2 regions of the Massilia sp. BAP21 genome follow, and region 2 is predicted to be linked to the other one. Evidence: predicted binding sites of a transcription regulator. Region 2 holds the regulator's gene; the other holds the start of a gene.
What was found. Region 2 encodes FNR, which switches genes on or off when oxygen is low (the NO sensors DNR and NnrR bind a similar motif). Its sites were predicted from a motif close to TTGATNNNNATCAA; they were not measured.

Region 1 (5,343 bases), 2.2 Mb from region 2:
GCATCAGGTGTTCGACCAGCGCCTTGACCGGCGCGAAACCAGTGCCCGAAGCCAGCAGCACGATCGGCTTGTTCGATTCCTCGCGCAGGAAGAAGGTGCCGAGCGGACCTTCGAAGCGCAGGATGTCGCGTTCCTTCATGGCGCCGAACACGTGATCGGTGAACACGCCGCCGGGCAGGTGGCGGATGTGCAGTTCCAGCGGGCGCTCGAGCGAGGGCGCGCTGGCGATGCTGTAGGCGCGGCGCTTGCCGTCCTTCAGCAGGAATTCGATGTACTGGCCGGCGCGGTAGGCCAGCGCCTCGTTGGCCGGCAACTGCAGGGTGACGATGGCGACGTCGGGCGCGGCGCGGGTGATGCTTTGCACGCGGGTCGGCATCTTGCGCAGCGGGTAGTCGCTGCTGCCGCCGACTTCGCGCGCCTCGATGGTGACATCGCCACCTGGTACCGCGCAGCAGAACAGGGACATGCCCTGCAGCTTTTCCTGCTCGCTCAGGGCGCGCGCCTGGTGCGGCTTGTGGGCGACGCTGCCGTCGACGACCTTGCCCTTGCACGAGCCGCAGGCGCCGTTCTTGCAGCCGTACGGCAGGCCGACGCCGGCGCGGATCGCAGCGGCAAGCACGGTTTCGTCGGGCTCGCAGGCGAATTGGTGGCCGCTGGGCTGGACAGTGATCTGGTACGTCATGGGTGTATGGGCAGAATAGGGTGGAAAAAGCGGGTGGAAAGAGCGGACGGGATCGTGCCGCCGTAACAGATAGCTATTTTACACGGGGCCTTCATTGCGCGAGGCCGCCTGGCGGACGGCGCCTGGCGCGCACCAGGCAGGCCCGCGCGCAAGCACGCCGGCGCTCGCTTACAATCGCTGGCGTGAACACACCATCTTCCCACTTGAAACGCCCGCGCCTGCTGCTGGTGGGCTGCGGCGACGTCGGCATGCGCCTGCTGCCGCTGCTCGCGGGGCGCTATCGCGTCTTTGCCATGACGCGCGACCCGGCGCGCTGCGCCGAACTGCGTGCGGCCGGCGCCGTGCCCGTTGTTGCCGACCTCGACCAGCCGGCCTCGCTGGCGCGCCTGCGCGGCCTGGCGCAGCGTGTCGTGCATCTGGCGCCGCCGCGCCCGGAAGGCGAGCGCGACCTGCGCACGCGCCACCTGGCCGCCCTCCTGCCCGAGGGCGCCCGCGTCGTCTACGTGAGCACGACCGGCGTCTACGGCGACTGCGGCGGCGCCCTGGTCAGCGAAACGCGCAGCGTGGCGCCGAAGAACGCGCGGGCCGGGCGGCGCGTGGATGCCGAGCGGGTCCTGCGCGCCTGGGCCCGCCGCAATGCCGGGCAAGTGGCCATCCTGCGCGTGCCCGGCATCTACGCGGCCGAGCGCTTGCCGCTGAAACGGCTGCGCGAAGGCACGCCTGCCTTGCAGCCCGAGGACGACGTCTACACGAATCACATCCAGGCCGACGACCTGGCGCGCATCATCGTGCAGGCCTTGCGCCGGGCCTTGCCGAACCGGGTTTATCACGCCGTCGACGGCACGCGCATGCAGATGGGGGCGTATTTCGATGCCGTGGCCGACGCGTACGGCTTGCCGCGTCCGCCGCGCCTGGCGCGCGCGGACCTGCAGAGCCAGGTGTCGCCGATGCTGCTCTCCTTCATGTCGGAGTCGCGCCGGCTCGACAACACGCGCTTGCGCGAACTGGGCGTGCGCCTGCGCTATTCCGACGTCGCCGCGGCCCTGGCCGAATGGGCGCCGGCCCACGCTGGTACAATGCCCGCCTTGAGGAAAGAACCATGACCTACGAAGAATACCTGGATGAAGTGACGACCCTGATCGTCGAAAAGTACAACCTCTCCGACGAGGCCGCCATCAAGATCGTCGTCGATGCGCAGGACAAGGGCTATTTCATTGCCCACGACGACAAGAAGGCGATGCGCACCCTGGACCGCGCCCACGACGACGCCCGCGCCCTGTTCAAGGCCAGCGGCGCGAAGTAACAGCAGCCTCGGCTTCTCCCCGGAGCCGCATCGGACCCCCCTCCTACAGGCACCACCCGGCGCCTGCCTCCCTTTTCGCCCTGTTTTTGCGTGATACATCGGTGCATCCGATGCATGGCCGTGTCACATCCGTTGGTTAACTTCCACATTTTCCTTTCAGCTTGTAGGGCTATTCCTACAATTGCTTGAATAAAACGTAACTTTCCCTTTATCATTGCGGCTTGAAGAAAATCACCGTACAAACGGTGTCGATTTAGCTCGCCAGGCCAATTTTTTACGCTCAAAAGTTAGATGTAAGAAATTACTGACGGATTGTGATATTTAGAAAGAATTCAAGAATGCCTATCAGAAGACTGCCGGAAGGCGCAGATTACGACCCGAACCGCGTCCTGGACGCCATCATCGCCAAACTGCAACTGAAAAACGATGCAGCCCTGTCGCGCGCCCTGGAAGTGGCGCCGCCGGTGATCAGCAAGATTCGCCACAACACCCTGCCGATCGGCGCCACCATTCTGTTGCGCATGCACGAAATCAGCGATTTCAGCATCCGCGAACTGCGCGCGCTGATGGTATCGACGCGCGCCGAAGCGGCTGCGGCCTAAAGAAAAAGCCGGCTGCACGGGCCGGCTTTGCAAGACTTTGCCAGGGGCAGGGCGGCGTGAGCCGGCCCTGCCTTTCTTTTTTCTCAGGCAGCAACCGGAACCCGGCCGCACCACGCGGTCTGGGCGGCCGCCGCGGTTGCGGCAGGAGCGCGGCCGCACCAGGCGGTGTCCTGCGCAGCCGCGGTCTTTGCCGGGGCGCGCCCGCACCACGCGGTATCTTTCGCAGCGGCGTCGGCTTTTGCCGGGGCACGGCCGCACCATGCGGTGTCCTTCGCGGCTGCCTCGGACTTGGCCGGGGCGCGCCCGCACCAGGCGGTATCTTTCGCGGCGGCTTCGGCTTTTGCCGGCGCCCGGCCGCACCAGGCGGTCTGTACCGCATCGGCGATCGGCTTGATCGGCGCCCGGCCGCACCACGCGGTCTTGGCCAGGGCGGCATCGGTGCCGGCCGGCGCACGGCCACACCAGGCGGTCTGGGCGGCGCCATCGGCGGTTACTGCCGGCGCACGGCCGCACCAGGCGGTCTCGGCAGCGCCTTCGGCGCTTACTGCCGGCGCACGGCCGCACCATGCCGCCTCGGCAGCGGCGTCAACCACATTCGCCGGGGCACGGCCGCACCAGGCGAGATCGGCCTTGGCTTCGGCATCGAAGCTGAAGTAGGCTTCGCCGAAGGTCGATTCGTACAGTTCGCGCATCCGTTCGCCTGCCTGCTGCTGGACGGCGACGTCGTCTTCGCTGCGCAGGCCGATGTAGGGGTAGTGGTGCAGGAAGTAGCCGAAAGCCTGTTCGCAGTCCTGGGCGTACTTCATGGTGTCGAGGATGTGGTAGTGCCAGAAGGTGTCGACATCGACCTGCGGCGCGGTCTCGTCGTTCGGGAAGGCCTTCATCAGATACAGGAAGCGGCGGTACTCGATTTCCATGGCATTGGCCTTGTCGAGCGACCAGCCTTCGCCGGATTTCTTGTGCATCAGCTTTACTTTAATCGGGGTCAAATCCAGCGCGGCGATTGCTGCGAAATCGTTATTCGAGATCATGATTCATCCTATCGTTTTGGATACTGCATCGTTATTGTGTTGTGTATGACTGGACGGTCGATGAGACATGCTGGCGAATGGTCTGGTCCTCCTCGGGGTTATTGCTGTGTGCATTGCTGCGGGCTTGTTGATGCATCACAGTGAGAACCATTCTCTACCCCAAACTTCCTGAAATAATTGATTTTGCGCAAGTTGAGTGAGGTCAAGCAATTTCTTGTGGTAAATCGCACTACAGGCTCTCGAACGCTTTCGCCGGGCTGGCGACGGTCGGCGTTCCCGGAGCAACCGACAGCAGGTTGTCGGCCACTGGAATCGCCACGTGCACCGTGGTGCCGGCGTTCGGCCGGCTGGTAATGACGCATTTTCCGCCCAGGATGCGCACCCTTTCCTCGATGCCGACCAGGCCGAAGGAACCCGGTTTCTGTCCGCCGCCCTTGTTCAGGCCGATGCCGTTGTCGCTGACCGTCATCGTGATCGACTCCTCGTCCAGCGCCAGCTCGACCCGCACGCTGGTAGCGCGCGCGTGGCGCGAGACGTTCGTCAGCGACTCCTGCAGGATGCGGAACAGGGTGGTGGCGCAGCGGTCGCTGACGTGCAGCTCGCGTCCGTCCGACACCAGCTCGCAGGCAATGCCGGTGCGGCGCTGGAATTCGGCGATCTGCCAGTCGACCGCCGCCGTCAGGCCCAGGTCGAGCACGTGCGGCCGCAGGTCGTTGATGATCTGGCGCACGCTCTTGATGGTGGCGTCGATCTGTTCCAGGGTCCAACGCGCCCGCGCGTGCAGGCGCGGGTGGCGGCCGCTGGTGCGCGAGGCCAGCAGGTCGGCCTCGATGCGCAGGGCCAGCAGGTTCTGGCCGAGATCGTCGTGGATCTCGCGCGCAATGCGCTTGCGCTCGCTTTCCTTGATGGTTTCCGCATGGGCCGCCAGGCGCCGCAAATTGTCGTTGGTCTTTTGCAGCTTGGCTTCGCTGGCGCGCAGTTCACCCGTCATTTCCTCGGCCAGCTCGATGGCGCGCCGGCGCGAGGAGCTCAGGGTCTGGTACAGCGCATACAGCAGGCTGGTGCCGACCATGCCGGCCAGCATCGCCACCCAGGGCAGGTAGATGTCGAGCTCCGAATACATGTCGCGCTTGCTGACGCGAAAGTCGATGTCCCAGCCGCGTCCGCTCACGCCCACCGGCAGCAGGGCGCGGAACACGCCCGGGTCGTCGGCGGCATCGGGATAGTTGTCGAAGAACACGGTGCGCTTGTAGACCCCCGGCGGCCCGCCAGGCTCTTCCACCGGACTCATGCCGGAAATCACGAGGCGCGTGGAGTGCTTCGGCATGTTGTCGAGTACGCCCTGGGCCAGGCGCTCGACGCTGAAGCCGATCCCGACCGAGCCGATGTAGGCGGCGCGGCGCTGGGCCACGTCGCCCAGGGGCATGGCCGGACGGTAGACCGGCATGCGCATGCCCAGGCCGCTGCCGCTGCTGCGGATCGCCACCCGCGTGCCCGAGGTCGAGGCTTCGCCGGTATCGCGCGAGTGTGCCAGGGCCAGCGCCACGGCGGGGCGCGCCTGCAGGTCCATGCCGAGGCGGTTGTTCCAGGCCTGGTTCGGCTCGACGAAGGTGAGTACCGTGTATTCGGGGCGCCGGCCTTCGGGCCAGATGCGGAAGGCATGCTGTCTGCCGTCGAGTTCGCGTCGTACCTGCTGCTCGAACGACGCACGCTCGGCATCCGTGA
Region 2 (5,343 bases):
GGCCGCTCGTCCTTCGGGAAATCCTTCAGGCCCGGGAACTGGCCTTCCCAGCTGTGGGTGAGGATCAGGCTGCCCAGGTGCGGCACCTCGACCGCGTAACGGGTGGTTTCGGCTTGCATGTCGGGTATGCCGAACAGCTTCAGGCCGACCGCTTCGCCCGGCGTGTTCTCCCAATGCCCCTCCATAGCCGCCAGCTTGGCCGGCTGGTGTTCAGCCGTGTTCAGGCCGTGGAAATCGCCGATCACGGCCTGGATCGGGGCCACGATCAGCAGCATCCACATCGCCATCGACAGCATCTTGCGCACCGCCGGATTGTCGCGCCGCCGCAAGAGCTGCCAGGCGCCGACCGCGCCGACGATCAGCGCCGTGGTGAGGTAGGCGGCGACCACCATGTGCATCAGGCGAAACGGGAACGAGGGATTGAAGATGATCGCCAGCCAGTCGACGGGCACCATGCGGTTGCCCTCGATGGCATAGCCCTGCGGCGTCTGCATCCAGCTGTTGGCGGCCAGGATCCAGGTGGCCGAGATCAGGGTGCCGACCGCGACCATGGCGGTGGCGACGAAATGCAGCTGCGGGCCGACGCGGTTCCAGCCGAACAGCATCACGCCGAGGAAACCGGCTTCCAGGAAAAAGGCGGTCAGCACCTCGTAGGCCAGCACCGGCCCCATGATGCTGCCGGCGAACTCGGACATGGTGCTCCAGTTGGTACCGATCTGGTAGGCCATGACGATGCCCGACACCACGCCCATGCCGAACATGACGGCGAAAATCTTCAGCCAGAAGTGGTACAGGTCGACATACACCTGGCGTTTGGTGCGCAGCCACGACAGTTCCAGCACGGCCAGGTAGCTGGCGAGACCGATGGTCACGGCCGGGAACAGGATGTGGAAGGACATCGTGAAAGCGAACTGGATGCGTGCCAGATCCAGGGCCGAAAAACCGAACATGAACGCTCCTGTGGGCTGTGGTGTTCCGAATCTAGCATGGCAGCGGGCGCGCACAATTGCCGTTTTTGCCACTTCACGCGCAAGTTGACCGCTGCATCAAGCCCCGTGTCGGCAGGCTTTTGCAGCGGTTCATCGACCCTTTCCGCAACGCAGCGTGAACCGAAAGGCTGGGTTGCAAAAGCGACCGGGACTATAATCCCGGTATTGACTGCCATCCCATTTTCCAGCCGATGACCCAGGACACCTCTTCCACCACCTCCGCCCCGATCAGCATCGGTGCGCTGAAGGCCAGCTGCAGCGCCTGCAGCATGCACCAGCTCTGCCTGCCGATGGGCCTGGAAAACGCGGACATCGACCGCCTCGACAAGATCATCGGGCGCCGCCGCAGGCTCGAAAAGGACGAGCGCCTGTATGCGATGGGCGAGCCTTTCCGCAGCCTGTACGCGGTGCGCTTCGGGCACTTCAAGACCTACCAGATCAACGCGGCCGGTGAACAGCAGATCACCGGCTTCCAGATGGCCGGCGAGCTGCTGGGCATGGATGCGATCAGCGGCGACCGTCACCATTGCGACGCGGTGGCGCTGGAAGACAGCGAGGTATGCGAGATTCCGTTCTCGCGCCTGGAAGAACTGTTCGGCGAAGTGCCGGCCCTGCTGCGCCACTTCCACCGCATCATGAGCCAGGAAATCACGCGCGAGCAGAACGTCATGCTCCTGCTGGGGAACATGCGCGCCGAGCAGCGCTTTGCCGTGTTCCTGGTGAACCTGTCGGCGCGCTATGCGGCGCGCGGCTATTCGTCGACCAGCTTTGCGCTGCGCATGTCGCGCGAGGACATCGGGAATTACCTGGGGCTGACCATCGAGAGCGTGAGCCGGCTGCTGTCGCGCTTCAAGAAGCAGGGCTGGATCGCGGTCGACAAGCGCGAGGTGACGCTGCTGGAACCGGCGCGCTTGCGGGCAATCGCGGCCGGGACCGAGCAGTGCACGCCGATGGCGTGAACTTGATTAGAACGTGACCTTCACCGACGGCGCGCTGCGTTTCGCTTCGCCGTGGAAGACGGCCTCGATGTTGTTGCCGTCGGGGTCGAGGACGAAGGCGCCGTAGTAGCCGGGGTGGTAGATGGCGCGTTCGCCGGGGGCGCCGTTGTCCTTGCCGCCGGCTTGTAACGCGGCCTGGTGGAAGGCGTCGACCATGGCGCGGCCGGCGGCCTGGAAGGCCAGGTGATGGCGGCCGGTGAGCTCGCCCTGCGCGGCGTCGCTGGTTTTCGTCGAGATGAAGAGCTCGTCGGCCCAGAAGTAATCAATGCCCTCGCCGCCCAGCGGGATGCCCAGCACCTCGAACACGGCGGTATAGAAGCGTTTCGACGCGGGCAGGTCGCGCACCACCAGTTGCAAGTGGTCGATCAGGCGTCCGCGGTGCAATTCCTGGGTTTCCATGGTGCGTCTCCTTGACAACGGTGGTGCAGGAATTATGCCGCAGTTTCGTAGGGTGGGCACTCGTGCCCACGCGGTGTCACCATGTGCGACCATGCGCCATTGTTTTATACGGCACGGATGATCAGCCGTCGTACAGCGTGGACACAGGTGCCTTGCGCGGCCCGGTCCACCCTACAAAAACCAGATAGCTACGTAGGGTGGTTCTCGAACCCACCCGACCGGACCTGAAGATTACGCCTTGGCTTTCTCCTTGGCGATCCACCCATCCACCAGCTGCCCCAGCACATCCAGCGGCACCGATCCGGCGCTCAGCACCATGTCGTGGAAGGCCGGCAGCGAGAACTTCGCGCCCAGCTCCGACTTCGCCTTGTCGCGCAGTTCGACGATGCGCAGCATGCCGATCATGTAGGCCGTGGCCTGGCCCGGCCACGCCACATAACGGTCGACCTCTTCGACATTGATGCCGTAGTCGACCGCCTGCTGGCGCGTCCAACCCTTGGTGTGCAGGCCGGTATCCACGACGAGGCGCCGTGCGCGGAACAGCTCCGAACCGAGTGCGCCGAGCAGCCCCGGCACGTCGCCCCGCTTTTCGTCTCCATACCAGCCCTGCTCCACCGCCAGCCGCTCGGTGTACAGCGCCCAGCCCTCGCTGTGCGCGCTGCCGCCGCTGAAGATGCGCTGGCTGCGGAATTTCGGGATGCCTTCCAGCTCCTGCTGGATCGCCAGCTGGAAGTGGTGGCCCGGCACCGCCTCGTGGTAGGACAGGCTGCGCATACGGATCATGTTGAAGGTCGGGCCGCGCAGCGGCACCCAGAACACGCCCGGACGGCTGCCGTCCGGCGCCGGCAGGCTGTAGTGGGCGGCGGCCGAGGCTTCGGTCAGCGGCGGTTCGCGGCGCACTTCCACCGGTGCGCGCGGCTTCAGGTTGAATAGCGACTCGCTGCGGCGCTCGGCGTCCTTCACCATCTCGGCATAGCTGGCCAGGATGGCCGGGCGCGGGTCGCCTTCGCCCTTCGGCTGGAAGGTGGCGTCGAGCGCCTTCATGCGCGCCTCGATGCTGCCCTCGTTGAAGCCGAGCGCGCGCAGGTGCTTGTCCATCTCGGCTTCGATGCGCGCCACTTCGCGCAGGCCGATGGCGTGGATCTGTTCTGCCGTCAGCTTGGTGCTGGTGTAGTTCTCGATCGCGCGGTTGTAGGCGGCCAGGCCGTTCGGCAGGCGCGAAATGCCGGCCGTGTCGTTCGTCTTCGGATGCAGCTCCGCCATGAAGGCCTGCACGCGGGCGTAGGCCGGGCGAATTTTGTCTTCGACGATCTTCGTCGCACGCGCGATCGCTGCTGTACGTGCTTCCGGACTCAGGTCCTTCAGGGCCGCGCTGCGTTGTTCCAGCGAGGTGACCAGCACGTTCTGGGCGGCAGCCGGCTTCAGGAAGGTGTCGACCTGGTACTGGGCGCGCTCCAGGATGAAGCGCGGCGGGATCATCTTCTTCGCCGTGGCGTTGTTGGCGCGGGCCAAAGCTTCGTTCATGCGCGTGCCCACCTGTTCCAGGCGCGCCAGGTAGCTGTCGACATCCGACGCGCGGCGCATCGGGTGGGTTTGCGTCATGAAGTTGACCAGGCTGACCTGGGCGCCGCTGAACTGCTGGAACACGAAGCCGTGGTCCTCGAAGGGCTCGTTGGCGACCGTGTTCGACAGCGACCAGCGCATCACCGCGGCCGAGATACGCTGGGTCTCGTCGAGCGGGCCGGCCATCCATTTGTCCAGGCGCGCGATGCCCTGCCTGGCCAGCGCGATCATCTTCTGGCGCTGGGCCGGGGTTTGCGGGGTCAATTGGCGGTCCAGCGCATCCTGCTCGGCGCCGCTGAAGTACTGGGTCGAGGTGGCGAACTGCGGGTTCTGGCGCACCCAGTCCTGGGCGAAGCCGTCGGCCCATTTGTCGAAGGCGGCGTTCGGTTTCACGGCAGCCGTGGCGGTGGCCGGGGCAGCGAGGGCCTGTTGCGGCAGCACGGCGGCGGCGATGGCGAGCGGGACGAACAGCGAGGCGATGGCGGTGCGCAGGATGCGGCGGGAGGATGCGGGCATGGATGTCTCTTCTAATTGGTCGTGCGGCGGGTTGCCGTTACGAAAATCTAACATGGAAGAGATGGCAGGGACAGTCTTTACAGTTGCGGTACGGGGTGCGGGGTGCGTAGGGTGGGCACTTGTGCCCACGCGGTCCCATCGACGGAATGACGGCGGCGTAACTCAACGGTGCTATACCGCGTGGGCACAAGTGCCTTGCGCTGCGCGGCCTACCCTACGGGGCGTCGGCGACGATGTTCAGCGCCGGCTGCTTCGCCGGACTCCAGCTGCGCGCCAGCCGCCATTCCCTGCCCTCGCCTTCGACCACCACCTGCCAGTGCGTCGGCTCCAGCCCTGTCGCATGCACGGTGAAATTGCCGTAGTCGTCGGGCCTTACCTCCAGCGTCACGTCCTTCTGCGGCTGGGTCGGATGCGCCAGGTGGATGCGAAACGGCGCCAGCATCGGCCGCCCGAAACCCAGCAAACGGCCGGACAGCGTGCCGGCCTGCGCGTCGAAACGGGCATCGAGCGCCAGTTGCAGTGCCGTCGCCGCGCGGTCGCGGCGCAGGTCCTGGTTGATGGCCTTGCCCTGCTTGTAGTAGTCGTCGACCACCATCGCGTCGGGCTGCTGCACGGCCAGCCAGACGGTGACCGCCGTGGCGATCATGACCGCCGCCGGCCCGAGCATGATGAACCAGGGCCAGCGGTGCCTGTACCAGGGCTTCACAAGCGGCTTCTTGACAGCGTGTTGCATCATTCACTCCTTCAGCGCGGCACGATAAAGGCCGCTTCTTCGCGCACAGACACCGACGAATCGTCCAGCGCCGTGACGGTGAACGCGATCCGGTGCGAACCGCCCGCGCCCGCCTCGGCGCGCACCCGCACCGGCACCGCACGCG

Region 1: a site for FNR is predicted at 3,811-3,824, ahead of ACWYRN_RS15625 (glycine-rich domain-containing protein). Genes of this name have one in related genera too.

Annotation. Positions count from the first base shown of each region.
Region 1 is NZ_CM173596.1:3,538,821-3,544,163, forward strand. Features, by position in the region: gene ACWYRN_RS15605 (CDP-6-deoxy-delta-3,4-glucoseen reductase) at 1-682, opposite strand, end outside; gene ACWYRN_RS15610 (NAD(P)H-binding protein) at 931-1,785, shown strand; gene ACWYRN_RS15615 (hypothetical protein) at 1,782-1,985, shown strand; gene ACWYRN_RS15620 (hypothetical protein) at 2,324-2,587, shown strand; gene ACWYRN_RS15625 (glycine-rich domain-containing protein) at 2,671-3,618, opposite strand; gene ACWYRN_RS15630 (CHASE domain-containing protein) at 3,848-5,343, opposite strand, start outside.
Region 2 is NZ_CM173596.1:5,734,528-5,739,870, forward strand. Features, by position in the region: gene ACWYRN_RS24985 (cytochrome ubiquinol oxidase subunit I) at 1-950, opposite strand, end outside; gene fnr (fumarate/nitrate reduction transcriptional regulator Fnr) at 1,181-1,948, shown strand; gene ACWYRN_RS24995 (VOC family protein) at 1,955-2,386, opposite strand; gene ACWYRN_RS25000 (DUF885 domain-containing protein) at 2,618-4,465, opposite strand; gene ACWYRN_RS25005 (FixH family protein) at 4,680-5,201, opposite strand; gene ccoG (cytochrome c oxidase accessory protein CcoG) at 5,210-5,343, opposite strand, start outside.